4 regions of the Rhizobium sp. K33 genome follow, and region 3 is predicted to be linked to each of the others. Evidence: predicted binding sites of a transcription regulator. Region 3 holds the regulator's gene; each other region holds the start of a gene.
What was found. The regulator LexA, encoded in region 3, represses DNA repair genes until DNA is damaged. The targets are predictions, from matches to a motif close to TGTTCNNNNTGTGTTCNG.
Positions count from the first base shown of each region.

Region 1 (4,688 bases), 290 kb from region 3:
AGCGGCCACCGGTGAGGTGGAAGATGTTGTCGAGCAGGTAAGGCGTCACGGCCTTGCCGGCGATCTCGTCGCGTTCGGCATTGGCAAGAGCGCGGCTGATATAGATTTCCATCTCCTCGCGCGGAATCTCGTCGGCTTCGGGAACCGGATTGGCGATCAGCATGCCGCCATCGATGCCGAGCTGGTCGCGCATCTTCTGGAAGTTGGCGATTGCCGCCGGGCTCTGCAGGTTGAGGAGGCTCTTCAGCCCCGAGCTGCGCGACCAGAAGGCCGGGAAGTCTTCGCTGTCATAGGTGACGACCGGAACGCCGCGTGTTTCCAGCACCTCCAGCGTCTTGGGAATGTCGAGGATGGCCTTCGGGCCAGCGGAAACGACGATGACGGCGGTGCGGGCCAGCTCTTCAAGATCGGCCGAGATGTCGAAGCTTTCTTCCGCGCCGCGATGCACGCCACCGATGCCGCCGGTCGCAAAGACGTGGATGCCGGCGCGATAGGCGGCAATCATCGTGGCGGCAACCGTGGTGGCGCCGTTGCGGCGCTCGGCGATCGCGAAGGCGAGGTCGGCGCGCGAGAGCTTCATCACGTGCTCCATCTGCGCCAATTCTTCGAGTTCGGCCGGTTCGAGACCGATGTGCAACACGCCTTTGATGACGGCAATGGTCGCCGGTACCGCACCCTGCTGGCGGATGATGTCCTCGACGCTGCGGGCCATCTGCAGATTGCCGGGATAGGGCATGCCATGGGTGATGATGGTCGATTCGAGCGCGACGATCGGAGCGCCACGCTGCTTGGCGGCGCTGACTTCGCTCGAATAGGTGATGGGGAGGAGGGAGGAGATGGAACGGGTCATGGGGGATCTTCCGCTAGAAATTCAGGCTCTCATGACAGGAAACGGGCCGGCGGGACAAGAGCCAACTGACGTGCGAGCCGTTCCTCAGAGAGATTTTCATCGGTTGCATGGGGTGAGGCGAGGGTGATCGCGGCGCTTGCCGTGCCATGACGCAGGGCTTCGCCAAGATCCGCGCCCTTCAGCCTCGCATGCAGAAAGCCGGCCGCAAACGCGTCGCCGGCGCCGGTCACGTCGGCGATGGTGTCGAGTGCTACAGGTTCTATGAGCGCCACGCCCTCCGGGCCAAAGGCGACCGTCGGGCCGCTGCCGCTGGTGACTGTGCCGCCCTGAAGGCCCGTGGCGCGAAGGAGGGCGGGCCAGTCTTCGGCGTGGTCCGGCCTTGTGCCGGCGATCGCTTCCGCCTCGGCGCCATTCATGAAGAGATGGGTGAGGTTCGAAAGAGCGCGGTTCAGCTTCACCACCTTGGCCGGCGAGATCGCAATGGCCGACAGTGCGCATCCCGACGCGTGGCAGCTTGCCGCGAGTGCGGCCAGTGTTTCTGCCGGCAGATTGGCGTCCGCCAGCACATGTTTTGCCGCAGCGAGGCTGTCGCGCAGGGAGCGTGCCTTCAGGCGCCGGGCGGTGAAGGCGTCGTAAAGGGCCATGTCGGCCAAAGCGATGACGAGATTGCCGTCGCGCTCCAGGATCGCCGTATAACTCGGCGTGGCGCGGTCAAGAAACATCACGGGCTGGTCATCGAGGCCCGCCCGCTCGGCGGCATCGGCGACCATCTGGCCTGCCGCATCACCGCCGCGCGGCGCGATCAGCCTGACCGCGCGACCCAGCCGAGAGAGATTACAGGCGGCATTGAAGACACCGCCGCCGGCTTCTTCGAACCATTGGCCTGGATTGCTGGCGCCCGGTTTCGTCTCGCCGAACAGGCGCCCGCGACGGTCGATATGCGCGCCACCGATGGCCAGGATTTCGATGGTCATGTTCTCGCCTCCGCAGCAGTCTGGAGCCGAATCGAAAGCCCGTGATCAAGCCAGTGGACGCCAGTCCGGCCTGTAGGGTTGCCAACATGCGGAACGGGCGGAACGAATTTCGAACATACTGCCGATAGCCATTGAAAATCAATCGCTTCGCTTGCTCTTGCAAAATGAGAACAAAAAGAGTACATATTCCCCATCGGCGGCTTCATTGCCTATGCGGCCTCAATAACCTAAAGGTGGATCAAATGGCACAGAATTCTTTGCGGCTTGTAGAGGACAAATCGGTGGATAAAAGCAAGGCATTGGAAGCGGCGCTCTCGCAGATCGAACGCTCGTTCGGCAAGGGCTCGATCATGAAGCTCGGCGCGAACGAGAGCGTGGTCGAAGTCGAGACGGTCTCGACGGGGTCGCTCAGCCTCGACATCGCGCTCGGCATTGGCGGCCTGCCGAAGGGGCGCATCATTGAAGTTTATGGTCCGGAAAGCTCGGGTAAGACGACGCTCGCCCTGCAGACCATTGCGGAAGCCCAGAAAAAGGGCGGCATCTGCGCCTTCGTCGACGCCGAACACGCGCTTGATCCGGTCTATGCCCGCAAGCTTGGCGTCGATCTGCAGAACCTCCTGATCTCCCAGCCCGATACCGGTGAACAGGCGCTCGAAATCACGGATACGCTGGTGCGCTCCGGTGCCATCGACGTTCTCGTCGTGGACTCGGTTGCAGCGCTCACGCCGCGTGCGGAAATCGAAGGCGAAATGGGCGACAGCCTGCCGGGCATGCAGGCCCGTCTGATGAGCCAGGCGCTGCGCAAGCTGACCGCGTCGATCTCGCGCTCCAAGACCATGGTCATCTTCATCAACCAGATCCGCATGAAGATCGGCGTGATGTTCGGTTCCCCGGAAACGACGACCGGCGGTAACGCGCTGAAGTTCTATGCCTCGGTCCGCCTCGACATCCGCCGCATCGGCGCGGTCAAGGATCGCGAAGAGGTCGTCGGCAACCAGACCCGCGTCAAGGTCGTCAAGAACAAGATGGCGCCTCCCTTCAAGCAGGTCGAATTCGACATCATGTATGGCGAAGGCGTCTCGAAGACGGGCGAACTGATCGACCTCGGCGTTAAGGCCGGCATCGTCGAAAAGTCGGGGGCCTGGTTCTCCTACAACAGCCAGCGTCTCGGCCAGGGCCGTGAAAACGCCAAGCTCTTCCTGCGCGACAATCCCGCCGTTGCCCAGGAAATCGAAATGGCGCTTCGCCAGAATGCCGGTCTGATCGCCGAGCGCTTCCTGCAGAATGGTGGTCCTGACGCCAATGACGGCGACGGTGCCGACGATATCTAATCGCCTCATCCTCGAGGGTTCTTCGAACCGGCTGCGTTTCTCCCGAAGCGCGGCCGGTTTTCGTTTCGACTGCTGGACAGCAAGTGAGCCGGGCGATAAAAGCCATTGATTTTGCAAATTGGCCGGCTTCCCGGCCTGAATGAAGGGCGTGACATGAGCGGTGTAAACGACATCCGGTCGACTTTTCTCGATTACTTCAAGACGAACGGTCACGAGGTCGTTTCCTCCAGCCCGCTGGTGCCGCGCAACGACCCGACGCTGATGTTCACCAATGCCGGCATGGTGCAGTTCAAGAACGTCTTTACCGGTCTCGAACAGCGCCCTTACACGACGGCTGCGACCGCGCAGAAATGCGTGCGCGCCGGCGGCAAGCACAATGACCTCGACAATGTCGGTTATACCGCCCGCCACCACACCTTCTTCGAGATGCTTGGCAACTTCTCCTTCGGCGATTACTTCAAGGAACGGGCGATCGAGCTTGCCTGGAACCTGATCACCAAGGAATTCGGCATCGACCGCAACCGTCTCCTGGTCACCGTCTATCACACGGATGACGAGGCGCACGGCCTCTGGAAGAAGATCGCCGGCCTGTCGGACGACAAGATCATCCGCATCCCGACCAGCGACAATTTCTGGGCCATGGGTGACACCGGCCCGTGCGGCCCGTGCTCGGAAATCTTTTACGATCACGGCGATCATATCTGGGGTGGCCCTCCGGGCTCTCCGGAAGAAGATGGCGACCGTTTCATCGAAATCTGGAACCTCGTCTTCATGCAATACGAGCAGGTGACGAAGGAAGAGCGCATCAATCTGCCGCGTCCCTCGATCGATACCGGCATGGGCCTCGAGCGCATCGCCGCGCTGCTGCAGGGCAAGCACGACAATTATGATATCGACCTGTTCCGCGCGCTGATCGACGCCTCTGTCGACCTGACCGGCGTGAAGGCTGAAGGCGAGCGTCGCGCCAGCCACCGCGTAATCGCCGACCACCTGCGCTCGTCCGCCTTCCTCATTGCCGACGGCGTGCTGCCGTCCAATGAAGGCCGCGGGTACGTTCTGCGCCGCATCATGCGCCGCGCCATGCGTCATGCGCAGCTGCTCGGTGCCAAGGATCCGATCATCTACAAGCTGCTGCCGGTCCTGGTGCAGCAGATGGGTCGCGCCTATCCGGAACTGGTCCGCGCCGAGGCGCTCATCTCCGAGACGCTGAAGCTTGAGGAGACCCGTTTCCGCAAGACGCTCGAGCGCGGCCTGACACTGCTGTCCGACGCGACCGCCACCCTCGACAAGGGCGACAGCCTCGATGGTGAAACCGCCTTCAAGCTCTACGACACCTATGGCTTCCCGCTCGATCTGACGCAGGATGCGCTGCGCGGCCGCGGCATCGGCGTCGACCTCACCGGCTTTAACGACGCCATGCAGCGGCAGAAGGCCGAGGCGCGCGCCAATTGGGCCGGGTCCGGCGACAAGGCGCAGGAAACGGTCTGGTTCGAGCTCAAGGAAAAGTTCGGCGCCACCGAATTCCTCGGCTAC
Region 1 covers NZ_CP096478.1:1,798,307-1,802,994, reverse strand. Annotated here, with positions in the region: gene M1E12_RS08995 (pseudouridine-5'-phosphate glycosidase) at 1-850, opposite strand, end outside; gene M1E12_RS08990 (carbohydrate kinase family protein) at 880-1,824, opposite strand; gene recA (recombinase RecA) at 2,067-3,155, shown strand; gene alaS (alanine--tRNA ligase) at 3,309-4,688, shown strand, end outside.
Region 1: recA (recombinase RecA) is a predicted target of LexA. The motif match lies at 1,923-1,940, and genes of this name have one in related genera.

Region 2 (4,688 bases), 2.2 Mb from region 3:
GACCGGGAGGAGGCGATGCTCGATACCAATGCGCAACAGTATCGGGCCCTGCGTCAGGGTCTTGGGCTTCCTGTTAAGGATTGAGCCCCAAGGCTGCAGCTAGAATTCTTAATATCCACCGCATCCTATGGTTAACCGATTGTTCTTCAACAATATCTAGCGGTGAACAAACCGGGAAATTTGCTCAGTCCGCGATTCGTCGTCGATTCGTTCCGGATTTGGTCGAGACGTTAATGCTGAGCACGAAAAAAGCCGCCGAACTCCGAGAGTTCGGCGGCTTTTTTCGAGGCAGTGCCGATTAGCGGCAGCGCGCTTCGTAGGTGCGGCCATAACGGTCGCGGTACACGCAATAGCCAGCGCGTTCCTGCGAGTTGCCGATCAGGGCGCCTGCTACGCCGCCGACTGCGGCACCAACGGCTGCACCGCGAACGTTGCCGGTGGCGACACCGCCGATGACGGCACCGGATGCTGCGCCGATGCCGGCGCCGCGTTCGGTTGCGGTGCAGGATGCGAGCGGGGCGATCAATGCGAGTGCCAGAAGGGTCTTTTTCATCGTCCTATTCCTTTTCACGTCGAGTTGGATGTTCACTTCAGGTCAGATGCGGCCCATCAACATCAGGATGATGAGAATGAGGAGTACGAGGCCAAGGCCGCCCGACGGGCCATAGCCCCAGCCACGGCTGTAGCCCCAGCTCGGCAGGGCGCCGATCAGCAGCAGAATCAAAATGACGATGAGAATGGTACTCATTGGGGGCCCTCTCCTAAGCCTTGGTAGAAATGCTGTCTTGTGCCGGTTGAACGCGACCGGCGGGAGTTTGTTCCGTCCGGTACAGGGTCTGAGCCATCAGACGGAACAGCTGCGATGCTGCCTTGCCAGATGGTGACAGCGCCGGGCGGCGGGTCTTTGCCTGCAGTGCGGACATGCCGTCGACGAAGGCGCTGATGATGCCGGCCGTCATCGTCTGATGCTCGACCATGGGCAGGTGGCCGCAATTGCGCAGCAGGACCGTCTGGGCTTGCGGGAGCAGTTTCGATACGCGCAACTGATGAGCGGGGGGAACGATCGCGTCTTCCGCCCCGACAATATTCAGGACGGGCACCCTGATCTCGGAAAGCTCTGCCAGAATTGTCGTTGCCGACATGAACCGGATGCAGGCGGCGATATCTTCGGGGCGGGCCTGTAATAGCTGCAGCCGGACATCTTCCATGGCTGCCACCGCCCGATCGTTCTGCCAGGGGCATCCCTTGTCGAAGACGCATTCGACCGAGCCCCAGCGGAACTGCTCGCTGGTCGAGATCCATCGCTTGAAGAACTGCCGGAAGAGGAAGGGGCCGGCGCGCGGAACGCGCAGCAGCTTGGCCGGCAATCGCTCCTGCCCCTCGAACCGGCCACAGGCGAAAGCGCCGATCAACACGATCGATTTCACCAGCTCAGGATAACGGCTGGCGAGCAGCAAGGAAACGAAGCCGCCGGTCGAATGACCGATCAGCGTTACCGGCCTGCCGCCGAAATCGCGCCTGATCGCCTTCGCGTATGCAGCGGCTACAGCTTCCGGCGTGATCAGTTGTCCTGGCTCGACAAGCTTCCAAGGGTGGTGTCCTGGCAGTGCATAAGCCGCGCTCCGAGCCTTTCGGACAACATCGGGCGCATAGGTGCGCCAAAAGGAAGGTGCCATGACCATGCCATGGATCAGGACGTAATCCTGGGCCAGGTCGCTGGTTCCAATCCATTCTGCGGGCGGCGGGGACAAAGTCATCAGTTTCACCTCACCGGCGGAACGTGAAGCCATTCCGGATTGTTCCATCGCCATAAACGGAGGTTCTATGCGCTGGAAATCGATTCAGCATTTGGTGGTGCAACGCAGCGAGGCTTCCAGATATAGCCGTGAACAAACCCGGAAACCTGCGGAGTCGTCGATTCGTCGCTGATTCGTTCGCAGAGTGTTCTTGAGTCGGAAAGATGATTCCGTTCAAGGGTTTGCGAGGAATTCTGGGGTGATTGCGACAAGCGCCTTGCCTTTGCCCTTGTTCGTCGCCATGTGTGGGCCAAGGGTGCCGGTATGCGGAAGAGGCGCGGTCCCGACAAGCGGAGCGGTCCTTGAATACCCAACCCATGATCCTGAGTGGCCGCGGCGTGAGTGCTGTGCTGGGGCCAACGAATACCGGCAAGACCCATTTCGCCATCGAGCGTATGGTCGCGCACGGGTCCGGCATCATCGGGTTGCCGCTCAGATTGCTGGCCCGCGAGGTCTATACGCGTGTCGTCGAACGCGTCGGCGTTCAGAACGTCGCGCTGGTGACGGGCGAAGAAAAGATCAGCCCGCCCAATGCCCGCTTTTCCGTCTGCACGGTCGAAGCCATGCCGCGGGAAACGAAGGTCGCCTTCGTCGCCATCGACGAGATCCAGCTTGCCGGCGACCTAGAGCGTGGCCACATCTTTACCGATCGTCTGCTGCATCTGAGGGGACGCGAAGAAACGCTTCTTCTCGGCTCGGCCACGATGAAGTCCATCCTGATCCAGCTTTTGCCCGGGATCACGATCGTCGAGCGGCCCAGGCTTTCGCAGCTCTTCTATGCTGGTCAAAAGAAGATCACGCGCCTGCCGCAGCGCACCGCCATCGTCGCCTTCTCTGCCGACGAGGTCTATGCGATCGCCGAACTCATCCGGCGCCAGAGGGGCGGGGCAGCCGTTGTTCTGGGTGCCTTGAGCCCGCGGACGCGCAATGCGCAGGTCGGTCTCTATCAGGAAGGTGATGTCGAGTATCTCGTGGCGACCGATGCGATCGGCATGGGCCTCAATCTCGACGTGGACCATGTCGCTTTCGCGCAGGATCGCAAATTCGACGGATACCAGTTCCGAAACCTCAATCCGGGGGAGCTCGGGCAGATCGCCGGTCGTGCGGGTCGTCATGTCAAGGACGGCACTTTCGGCGTGACGGGTCGTGTCGATCCGTTCGATGACGAGCTCGTTGAGCGGCTGGAAACGCACCAGTTCGACCCGGTGAAGGTCCTGCAGTGGCGGACGGAAAAATTCGACTTTTCCTCGATCGCCGGACTGCAGCGAAGCCTTGATGCGGCGCCTCGGGTCGAAGGACTGACGCGGGCTCTGCCGGCGACCGACCAGCAGGCGCTGGAGTATCTTTCGCGCTACCCGGAGATTTCCGACATCACCGATCGGCCCGAGCGGGTGGAAAAACTCTGGGAAGCCTGCGCTCTGCCCGACTATCGGCGCATTACGCCGGCACAGCATGCTGATCTGATTCAGAGCCTTTATTTCGATCTGGTCAGGCGGGGCACCGTGAACGAGGATTTCCTCGCCGAGCAGGTGCGCCGGGCGGACCGGACCGATGGCGAGATCGATACGCTTTCGGCGCGGATTGCCCAGATCAGAACATGGACTTACGTGTCGAACCGGCCCGGCTGGCTTGCCGATCCGACACACTGGCAAGAAAAGACGCGGGAAATCGAAGACCGATTGTCCGATGCGTTACATGAACGGTTGACGAAACGCTTTGTTGATCGCAGGACATCTGTGCTCATGAAGCGCTTAAGAGAGAATGCAATGTTGGAAGCTGAAATCAGTGTGAACGGCGATGTCTTCGTGGAAGGCCATGCCATGGGGCAACTCTCCGGTTTCCGGTTCACGCCGATTTCCGGCATGGAAGGCCCGGATGCGAAGGCTGTTCAGGCCGCTGCATACAAGGCTCTGGCGCTGGAATTCGAAGCGCGGGCCGCGCGCCTGCATGCTTCCGGCAACAATGATCTCGCAATCGGCTCGGATGGCCTTGTCCGCTGGCTCGGCGATCCCGTCGCCCGCCTCGTTGGCACCGACCATATCCTGCATCCGCGCGTCATCCTGCTGGCCGACGAGCAGCTGACCGGCATCGCACGCGATCACGTCGCTGCCCGCGTCGAGCGCTTCGTCAATCATCATATCTCGACGGTGCTGAAGCCGCTGGACGACCTGTCGCGTGCCGAAGACCTGCAGGGGCTTGCGAAGGGCCTCGCCTTCCAGCTGGTCGAGAACCTTGGCGTTCTCTTCCGCCGCGACGTGGCCGACGACGTCAAGTCGCTGGACCAGGACGGCCGCGCCTCCATGCGCCGTTACGGTGTGCGCTTCGGGGCTTATCACATCTTCATGCCGGCGCTTCTGAAGCCTGCACCCGCCGAGCTGATTACGCTGCTCTGGGCGCTCAAGCATGACGGCCTGGACAAGCCGGGCTATGGCGATCTGATCCCGGTGCTGGCTGCCGGCCGCACATCCGTCGTGACCGAGCCGAGCTTCGAGCGCATGTTCTACAAGCTCGCCGGCTTCCGTTTCCTCGGCAAGCGCGCGGTGCGCATCGACATTCTGGAGCGTCTCGCAGACCTCATTCGTCCGCTTCTGCAGTGGAAGCCCGGAACGCCTGCTCGTCCTGACGGCGCTTATGACGGTCGCCGCTTCACCACGACGACGGCGATGCTGTCGATCCTGGGTGCCACGCCCGACGACATGGAAGAGATCCTGAAGGGCCTTGGCTACCGCGCCGACAGCGTTTCGGCAGAGGAAGCTGCAGCCTTCCTCGCCACGCAGGCCGGTTCGACCGCCACGGAAGCCGCTGCCGGCGCTGAGAAGAGCGACGAGGATGGCGTTGAAGAGGCCGACCAGGCGTCCGAGGCGACGGGTGAGGCTGAGGTCGCGCCTGCAT
Region 2 covers NZ_CP096478.1:3,753,516-3,758,203, reverse strand. Annotated here, with positions in the region: gene M1E12_RS18165 (YunG family protein) at 1-84, shown strand, start outside; gene M1E12_RS18160 (glycine zipper domain-containing protein) at 299-553, opposite strand; gene M1E12_RS18155 (DUF3309 family protein) at 596-748, opposite strand; gene M1E12_RS18150 (alpha/beta fold hydrolase) at 762-1,790, opposite strand; gene M1E12_RS18145 (helicase-related protein) at 2,114-4,688, shown strand, end outside.
Region 2: M1E12_RS18145 (helicase-related protein) is a predicted target of LexA. The motif match lies at 1,932-1,949, and genes of this name have one in related genera.

Region 3 (4,688 bases):
AAAACCGCCTTGGCCGAACCTTCACCGACCACGACTTCCGAATTGGGAGAAACGCTCATTTCAACTCCTCGAAGGCGAAGGTGACGCCTTGTCCTTTTTCCGGCGCGACAACGAGGCGCGCGCCAATCTTCTGATAGCCGACGCCATTAGCAGCGAGGGCTGCTTCTGTCACGCCGAGATCGGGAACGGCCACCACCACCGCCGCGCCGCGGAGACCGCGTTCAGTCTGGCCTAGCTTAACACCATAATGGGCCGAGAACCCCTCCGGCGTCAGAACATCAACGACCGCGTTCGTGGTGTTGAGGGACATGCCGAAGGAATGGGCCGTCACATCCCGCTGGTCGAGAACCGTTTCCAGGAAATACTGGAAGTCGCTCGGATTTTCCTCCACCAGAACGATCCGCGCGAGGCCCGCCGCACCATTGGCATGGACCAGAAGCGCGCCGCGATCGGCAGGGATCGGGTTCACGCGCTGGCAGCTGAAGGCGAAGAAGTCCGGCGCCCGGAGATCTGCCGCGAAGGCGAGCCGGAACGAACCTTCCGCCGTCCGCCCATCGGGAAACCGGAACTGCCGCGAGAAAGAGAGGATGGGACCGGCGCTCATCCCCTCGTCGCGGTAGAGCTGATCATCGGCTACCGCATCATCCGACTTGACGATGAGGGCGGACAAGCCTTCGCCGTGCCGGAAGCGAAAAGCCTGGTCGCGCGCCACGAACACATTGCCCGTGCGCGCTGCTTCCAGGCAGTCCTCGCGGCTCCCGACAGCCAGCGGCTCCAGATAGGTATCATCGGCGAAAAAGACGCAGGCATTTTCAGTGCCGAAGGGATGGCGTGCGTCGGTTGCGACGGTGAAGCCCAGCAGGCTCAGTCTCTCCCGGCTGGTCTCAAGATCGGTCACGGGCAGGACGAGATGATCGATCGCCCGCGGGCCAGACATGGAATTGGACATCATGGTTTCCTGTTTTCGGGCAAGATTTAGGAACTGCGCGATGGGCTTGAAAGGGCAGCGACCGCCTGTCGTAGCGCGTCGATTTCCTGGCGGGTTTCGCGCAACTCCGTCAGGACCTGCTCGTCGATCTTGTGATGCAGCGCCAGGACTTCAATCTCCGCCTTCAGGTTGATCTCGTAATCCTTCGCCGCCATGAAGCGATCACGCTCGGCCTGTCGGTTCTGGCTCATCATGATGATCGGCGCCTGGATGGCGGCCAACATGGAGAGGAGCAGGTTGAGGAAGATGAAGGGATAGGGATCGAGCGAGCGCGTCGCGAGAATCACCGTGTTCAGGATGACCCAGGCCGCGAGGAACACGAGGAAGCCGATGATGAAGCCCCAGGAGCCGCCGATCCGGGCGATGCCGTCCGCGAGGCGCTGACCGAAAGTGGCATGCGCGAGAAAATCCTCGCCGGCATTGGTCGAGACCGTCCGGCGCTCCCGCGCGCGTTTCAATACCTTCTTCTCCGCCGAGGACAGATCCGCCGCAGACTTACCCAGTAGAAGCTTTTCGATATCCTTCAGCATGCCGATGCGTCCTTGCGCGTGGATAGAGCCGCCACCTGCCTTGATGCCGCTCGACTGCGGCGAAATCGGCTCGTGTCAGTTCTATTTCTGCCGCCTATCGCATTTTCTCACCGGCTCTTCACGGAAATTTATCCCCTTGCGGAACACAAATGGAACAGATAGTGTCTGTTCTGGATTTGTTTCACCCTAGGGGCACCGCATATGCTGACGCGCAAGCAACAGGAACTGCTTCTTTTCATCCACGAGCGGATGAAAGAATCGGGCGTCCCGCCTTCCTTCGACGAGATGAAGGATGCGCTGGACCTCGCATCGAAATCCGGCATCCATCGCCTGATCACGGCGCTCGAGGAACGCGGCTTCATCCGCCGTTTGCCGAACCGCGCCCGCGCGCTCGAAGTGATCAAGCTTCCGGAGGCCTATTCACCGAGTATCCAGCCCCGCCGCGGCTTTGCCCCAAGCGTAATCGAAGGCAGCCTCGGCAAGACCCCGCCGGCGCCAACGCTGAGCAAACCGCCGGTCGAGGACAACAGCTCTTCCATTTCGGTGCCGGTCATGGGGCGGATTGCCGCTGGTGTGCCGATCTCGGCGATCCAGAACAACACGCATGACATCACGGTGCCCGCCGAGATGATCGGATCCGGGGATCACTATGCGCTCGAGGTCAAGGGCGATTCGATGATTGAGGCCGGCATTCTCGACGGCGACACGGTCATCATCCGCAACGCGTCCAATGCCAATCCCGGCGACATCATCGTGGCCCTCGTCGACGACGAAGAGGCAACGCTGAAGCGGTTCCGCCGTCGGGGTGCATCGATCGCTTTGGAGGCCGCAAACCCCGCCTACGAGACACGCATCTTCCCGCCGGACCGCGTCAAGATCCAGGGCAAGCTGGTCGGTCTCATTCGCCGCTATCACTGAGATCAGCGGCGGACGTTGGAGGCGTCGGTTCGGTTGGTCCCTGCCCTCGTGATGGGACGCCGTGTCGGGAGGCGGTCGACGCCGTGCGCCAGTCGTAGAGCCGGTGCGCCGTCCATGGTCTCGGCGCGCCGTCGAAGGATGACCTGACCATCAGTTTGTCAGGATTATCAGCGAGGCCGAAGACCTCGACCGCACCTGAGGCTCTGAGGCTTGTTTGTGAAAACAAGGTAGCGCCCGACCGGCAGGCTGTCATTCGGGTCCGTGCGGCAAGGACAACGATGCTTGCGCGATCACAGGCGAGGCCCAGAAGATCCGAGCGATCGATGGTGATCAGCAGTTTCCCGGTCGAGAGCTTCAAGACACAAGCCTGCTTGATGCAGACAAACCGGGTCGCCTGGGCTGCCGATGTGAGACGGTCGAAAGCGGCCTCCGCCTCTCTGGTCTGCACATCCGTCCACTCCTCGCCGATGCGCCAGTCCGGTGCCGGCGGCAGAGTTTCCGTGAGCATGCGAGGTGCGGTCGCAGCTTCATGCCCGAGCACCGGCTTCCATTGATCGAAGACAAAGGCCGGCGGGCGTAGTCTGTTGGTCGCGAAGCCTGATGTTTCCCCTGTGCCGGTCCAGACGCCGACGAGACGGCCGTCCTCGCTGATCATCAGCTCGCCAATCGATCTCGGTGCGGCCAGCCATGTCGCCGCCACCGTGACGGCGATCAACGCGGTGCCGGCATGCTTCAGGCGCGTGCGCAGCAAGGTCAGCAGCAACATCCCGGCAACAGTGCCAGGCAGAAACAAGAGGGGCAGACGCGGGAAGACATAGCCGCCGCCCCAGCCTGCCACCGTGTGCGCGACCTGCAGGACCAATTCGAGCCCCTGCCCCATGATCCAGAAGAAGGGCGCGTCGAGACCGAATGGCATCAGCAGCATGGCGATGAAGCCCGCCGGCATTACGACCAGCGAGATCAGGGGCATGGCGGCGAGATTGGCCTCCAGGCCATGGGTCGACAGGCGGTGGAAATGGGTGATGGCAAAGACTGCGGTGGCAAGCCCACCGATCAGCGAGGTCGCGAGCGTTCCACCGACGAAAGCAGCACCTCCGGCTGCCACGCGCCAGCCGAGGCCGCGGGCCGGCGGCAGGATCGCCCGCGGTCGGGCGCGCCAGCCGGCATAGCCTGCGATAAGCCCCGCGGTCGCTGCAAACGACATCTGGAAACTGGGTCCCATGACCGTCGACGGCTGCAGGCAAAGGATCGCGGTTGCCGCCAGCGCAAGATTGCGCAGGCTGATCGCGGGTCTGTCGAAGAGCACGGCAACCAGCATGATTGCTGTCATCAGATAGGCTCGCAGGGCCGAGACCTGATAGCCGGAGATCAACACGTATCCTGTTGTTGCAAGAAGCGCTCCGACAGCCGCGATTTTCTTGATTGGGTAACGCGCCGCGAGCACCGGCGCCAGACAGAGCAGCCCGCGAAGTCCAACGAAGAAAATCCCGGCCGCAAGCGCCATGTTGAGGCCCGAGATCGCCGTGATATGGGCGAGACCGGAGACCCGCAGAGCTTCCGTCGCCTCCTCGGACATGGACCGGCGTTCGCCCGTGATGATCGACGCTGCGAAGGCGCCGGGATCACCGGGCAGGATGCTTCGAATGCGGTTCGATATCTGGTCCCTGAGCGAGAAGAGTGCAGCATCGAATCGGGTGGAGAAACCGAGCTCGACCTCCATGTCTGCCGGCTCTCGGCTGGGCGGGCCCAGGAAGAAACCGACGGCACCGATGCCGGAAAAATAGCTTTGAAAGGCAAAGTCGTTGAGGCCAGGAAGCGCGGGTCCTGACGGAAGCGACAGGCGTGCCCGGCCGGTCAGGCGGTCGCCGATGGATGCAGGGACGTGTCTGCTGCGGGCCAGGAGGTTTGCCCGCACAGGCGGACGTCGCACCGTCGGTTCCACCGTTGACGTGATCCTCAGCGTGTAGCGCCATTCCCCGGTGGCACCCTGCTCTCTCCGCTCGACGACTCCCGTTACCGTGGTCACCAGTGGCTGATCAAGGATGACGGTCGCCAGCCGCCGCGTCTCCCATTCGGCGCATAGCATGCCCGCGACAAGCAGACAGGCGGCTCCAACGGACGCGTGAACCACCGTATCGCGGGTTGCGAGCAGGAGGGCGACCGCCAGAAGTGCAAGGGCCGGGCCAAGGACGATTGCCGCGGGCGGGCTCTCGATGCTGAACCAGAGTGCAGCACCGGCACCAAGGCAGACG
Region 3 covers NZ_CP096478.1:1,511,463-1,516,150, reverse strand. Annotated here, with positions in the region: gene kdsA (3-deoxy-8-phosphooctulonate synthase) at 1-59, opposite strand, end outside; gene M1E12_RS07605 (VOC family protein) at 56-949, opposite strand; gene M1E12_RS07600 (DUF1003 domain-containing protein) at 976-1,518, opposite strand; gene lexA (transcriptional repressor LexA) at 1,720-2,436, shown strand; gene M1E12_RS07590 (ComEC/Rec2 family competence protein) at 2,417-4,688, opposite strand, start outside.

Region 4 (4,688 bases), 1.6 Mb from region 3:
CGCGCGCTGCGTGATGCGTCGCCGACCCGGTGGTCTTGAAGCCCTGGAGAGCCTGGACGAGGCGACCTGCCTCCTCCCGCAGCGTTGCCGTCTGGGCCGAGCTTTCCTCGACCATGGCGGCATTGCGCTGGGTGATCTGATCCATCGACGCGACAGAGGTGTTGACCTCGCGAAGCCCGCCGGACTGGTCGGCGGCAGCGAGGGCGATCTTGCCGACGATCTCGTTGATCTCGCCGATGCGCACGATGATCTTGCCGAGCGCATCGCCAGCGTTGTTGACGAGGCCGACGCCCGCTTCGACTTGGCTGGAGCTCTGGGAAATCAGGTTCTTGATCTCGCGGGCGGCATTGGCGCAGCGCTGGGCCAGTTCGCGCACTTCCTGCGCCACAACCGCAAAGCCGCGTCCGGCCTCGCCTGCACGGGCCGCCTCGACGCCGGCATTCAGGGCCAGAAGATTGGTCTGGAAGGCGATCTCGTCGATCACGCCGATGATCTTGGAAATCTCGTCAGAGGATTTCTCGATCGCGCCCATGGCATCTACGGCACGGGAGACGACCTCTTCCGAGACGCGTGCTTCGGTGAGCGCCACGCCCACGACATCGGAGGCCTCCTTGGCACCGTCGGCGGTCAGGGTGACGTTTTGCGTGAGTTCATGCAGGGCGGCCGTGCTTTCCTCCAGCCCGGCGGCCTGCTGCTCGGTGCGCTGGGCGAGATCGTCGGTGGCATCCGAGATGGCGGCTGTGGACTTGAAGATTTCATCGGCGGACTGGCGCACGGTCACGATGGTCGAGCGCAGGGCTTCGACCGAGGCGTTATAGTCATTGGCCATCTGGACGAAGTTGGCCGGCAGATCGTTCGGCAGCCGGGCATCCAGGTCGCCGGCGGAGAGCTTGGCCAGCACGCCGCGCAGGGCGGCCAGTGCGGTCGCCTGCTCGGCCTCGGCCTTCAGCCGCGCATCCTCCGCCGCCTGTCGCTGTTCGGCGAGGATCGCGAGATAGACCGAGATCGAATAATCCATGTCGAGAAGGGCTGCCTTGACGATTACCGAGATCTCTTCGGCGAGGGACTCCGACTTCTGCCGACCGAAGCGGCTTGGCCAGCGCTCGCGGGCGACGGCATGGACGAGTTGCTCGAGCACGAGCGCGTAGCCACCGATATACCAGCGCGGCTCGAGCCCGATGCGGGCATGGGCCTTGCCGACCTTGGTGACGCCTTCGACGTAGCTATGCGTGTAGTCCGCCGTGCCGACGATGCCCCAATGTTCTTCCTGACGCTTCTTGGCGCCCTTCATGTGGTCGTCATTGCGGAAGAAAGCAGCAGTTTCCGGGACCTTGCGGACCTTGTCGTAGAAGATGTCGAGCGCGCCGCCGATATTCTTGCGGATCAGCGGTCCGAGCCGCTTCAGCGTTTCGCGTCCCTTGTCGTCGAGCCCCAGAAAGCGAAGGCGATTGTTCAGGTCGGAATTGTCGAGGTGGGACATGGGTAACGCGTCTTTCTACAACCACAGGAAATATCAGCAGGTGCTGATTTACATATCCAAGGGAGCGCTAAAATGGTAAATCTTTGGTTGCTCGCCAAAGGCAGCTTTTCGCCTCACCTTGGGGATTTCCGGCCACCCGGCTCGGCCACTTGCGTTTCGTCAAATCTGGCCTCAAAATTTTTTCACAATTGGCAAAGCGCAAACAACGGTCGAGCTCCTTGTTCACTCTTTGATCTGCATGGCATCGGCGAATCAGCTATGGTCGCCGCATGAACATTCAGGACATTCCGGCGGTGACCATCGGCTCAGTCACCCTTTCACCCCTCTTCCTCGTGGCGATTGCCGCGGTGATCCTGCTTCTCCCTGTCGTGGCGCTAATCGTCGTGTCACTGCGTGGGGCCGCAGCCAGGGCCAGGCTGATGGAGGAGACGGCGCGGCGCGACGAGGCGGCGGAAGCGCGGCTTGCGGAACTGCTGAAGGCGCAAGCCGAGATGCAGGGCCGGCTTGCCACCATGGCCGAGGTGTTCGGCAGCCGTCAGGCAGAGCTCAACCAGTCGATCAGCCAGAGGCTCGACGGGATGACGCACCGACTGGGCACCACGATCACCGAGCAGACGAAGTCGACGCATGACAACCTGCGAACCTTGCAGGAGCGGCTGGCAGTCATCGATGCGGCACAGAACAACATCCAGTCGCTGGCCAAGGATGTGGTGGGCTTGCAGGCCATCCTGTCCAACAAGCAGACCCGCGGCGCCTTCGGGCAATCACGCATGGAGACCATCGTCGCCGATGGCCTGCCGATGGGCGCCTACGCATTCCAGACGACACTCTCCAACGGCTCGCGGCCCGACTGCACCATCCGGATGCCGAACAATTCGCCGCCGCTGGTGGTCGATGCCAAGTTCCCGCTCGAGGCCTGGAACAGCATCCGCGACACCGAAAACCCGGAACAGAAGAAGGCAGCCTCACAGCAGTTCCGGCGGGACATGGAGGTGCATATCCGGGACATCTCGGAGAAGTACCTGATCCCGGGCGAGACGCAGGACATGGCGTTCCTCTTCGTGCCGTCGGAATCGATCTTCGCTGAAATTCACGAGAATTTTGAAGGCATCGTCCAGAAGGCGCATCGGCAGAAGGTGGTGATCGTCTCGCCTTCCCTGCTGATGCTGTCGATCCAGGTGATCCAGGCCGTACTGAAGGATCAGCGCATGCGCGAACAGGCGCATCTCATCCAGGGCGAGGTCATTCGCCTGATGGAAGATCTCGGGCGCCTGGACGACCGGACCCGGAAGCTGCAGAGCCACTTCCTTGCCGCCCAGAAGGACGTGGAGATGATCATCACCTCCTCGGACAAGCTGGCGAAACGGGGCGCCAAGATCGAGGCCATGGAATTCGAGGCTCCGGGCGGTGGCGATGCCGACGATGTGCAGCCCCGCAGCGTCGAGAGCCGCACGGGCCTGCTCAAGCTGAGGGTTGTTGACGAGGACTGAGACCCGGTCCAAAAGAGCGCGACAGCCTAGAGCATTCAGGGAGGCACCGCGCTCATGATCACCGTCTTCGGCTCCATCAACATGGACCTCGTCGCGACCACGCCACGTCTGCCGAAGCCGGGCGAGACGGTCCCCGGCACCGGATTTGCGACGGCCGCGGGCGGCAAGGGTGCCAATCAAGCGCTCGCAGCGCGGCGCGCAGGGGCTGATGTGCGCATGGTGGGTGCGGTTGGCCAAGACGAGTTCGCAGGCCCGGCATTGAATCTTCTCGACAAATCGGGGACGGATCTCGCCGCGGTCGCACGGGTTGATGGCCCCACGGGCACGGCCCTCATTCTGGTGGGTGGCGACGGCGAGAACATGATCGCCGTGGTGCCTGCCGCCAATGGCACGGTCAGCGCGGAGCAGGCCGAAAAGGCTGTCGGAGACATGAAGAGTGGCGACATCCTGATGCTGCAGCAGGAAGTGCCGGCAAACTCCGTCAAGGCAGCGCTCAACGCCGCCAAGGCCAAGGGCGTTCGCACCGTGCTCAACATCGCGCCTCTCATTGCAGAGACGACGGAGCTCGCAGCCTTGGCCGACATCGTGATCGCCAATGAGACGGAATTCGAGCGGCTTGTCGGTCGCGACAATCTGACGGCCAGCGAACGGGAGCAGATCCTGATCGAGATGCACGGAAAGACCGGGCAGATCTTGATCGTTACGCTCGGCGGCGACGGCGTGATCGCAGCCGAAGGCGGTGCGCTGCATCGGACCAAGGGGCTGAAGATTGAGCCCGTCGATACCGTGGGCGCTGGCGACACCTTCTGCGGCTATCTCGCCGCCAGCCTCGATGCAGGCCTCGGCTTCGATGAAGCGCTTCGTCGGGCGGCCGTTGCCGGCTCGCTCGCCTGCCTCAAGGCCGGCGCACAGCCATCGATCCCGGCTGCATCAGAGGTCGCCGCAGCGCTCTGAGACCCTATCAGAAGCCACAAGTCTGATTTATTCAACTTTAAACAATGGAACATAGCATCGGCAGCGATCGGGGTGCGTGGAAGCGCGCCCGGCCGCGCCATGAGGGTGTGGAACGAATGTCCCTGCGTCCTGAACCTCAATTTTCGAGGCTCCCATGTTCGCCTTTTTTGCCCGTTCGATCGCCGCCAAACTGTTGGTCGTCACCGGCCTTGCCATCGGCTTGGTTCTCATCCTTTCCAATCTGGTTCTCATTTCCCAAACCCGTGATCGCGTTCATGCGCTGACCATGGAACAGGCCAATGCCGAGGCCAAATCGATCGCCCGCGAAATCGCCGGCGACATCGGCGAGCTCGCCAGTGCGGCCCGCACCATGTCGGGCGTCATCGGTCGCGGCCACGAGGGCAAGTCGCTCGACCGTCTCGGCATCACCAATATTCTCAAGGCGAACCTGGAACAGAACCCCTTCGCCTTCGGCAGCTGGATGGCGGAAGAACCGCGCGCCATCGACGGCCAGAAGGACGAGATCAAGGGCAAGCTTGAGCTTTCGGCCAATGATGACGGCGACTTCACGCCCTATTGGTCGAAGGATCGCAACGGCAACATTCAGTTCTCCACCTTCCGCGCAGACTATCCGGCGGAATGGTATGCGCTGGCTGCCAAGAGCGGCAAAGGCGCGATCACCGCACCCTATCTTGCCGAAGGCACCGACGTTCCGACCACGATGAGCTCGATCGCCTATCCGGTTTATTCCGGTGGCAAGCTGA
Region 4 covers NZ_CP096478.1:4,447,626-4,452,313, reverse strand. Annotated here, with positions in the region: gene M1E12_RS21470 (methyl-accepting chemotaxis protein) at 1-1,480, opposite strand, end outside; gene M1E12_RS21465 (DNA recombination protein RmuC) at 1,750-2,970, shown strand; gene M1E12_RS21460 (ribokinase) at 3,025-3,924, shown strand; gene M1E12_RS21455 (methyl-accepting chemotaxis protein) at 4,079-4,688, shown strand, end outside.
Region 4: M1E12_RS21465 (DNA recombination protein RmuC) is a predicted target of LexA. The motif match lies at 1,700-1,717, and genes of this name have one in related genera.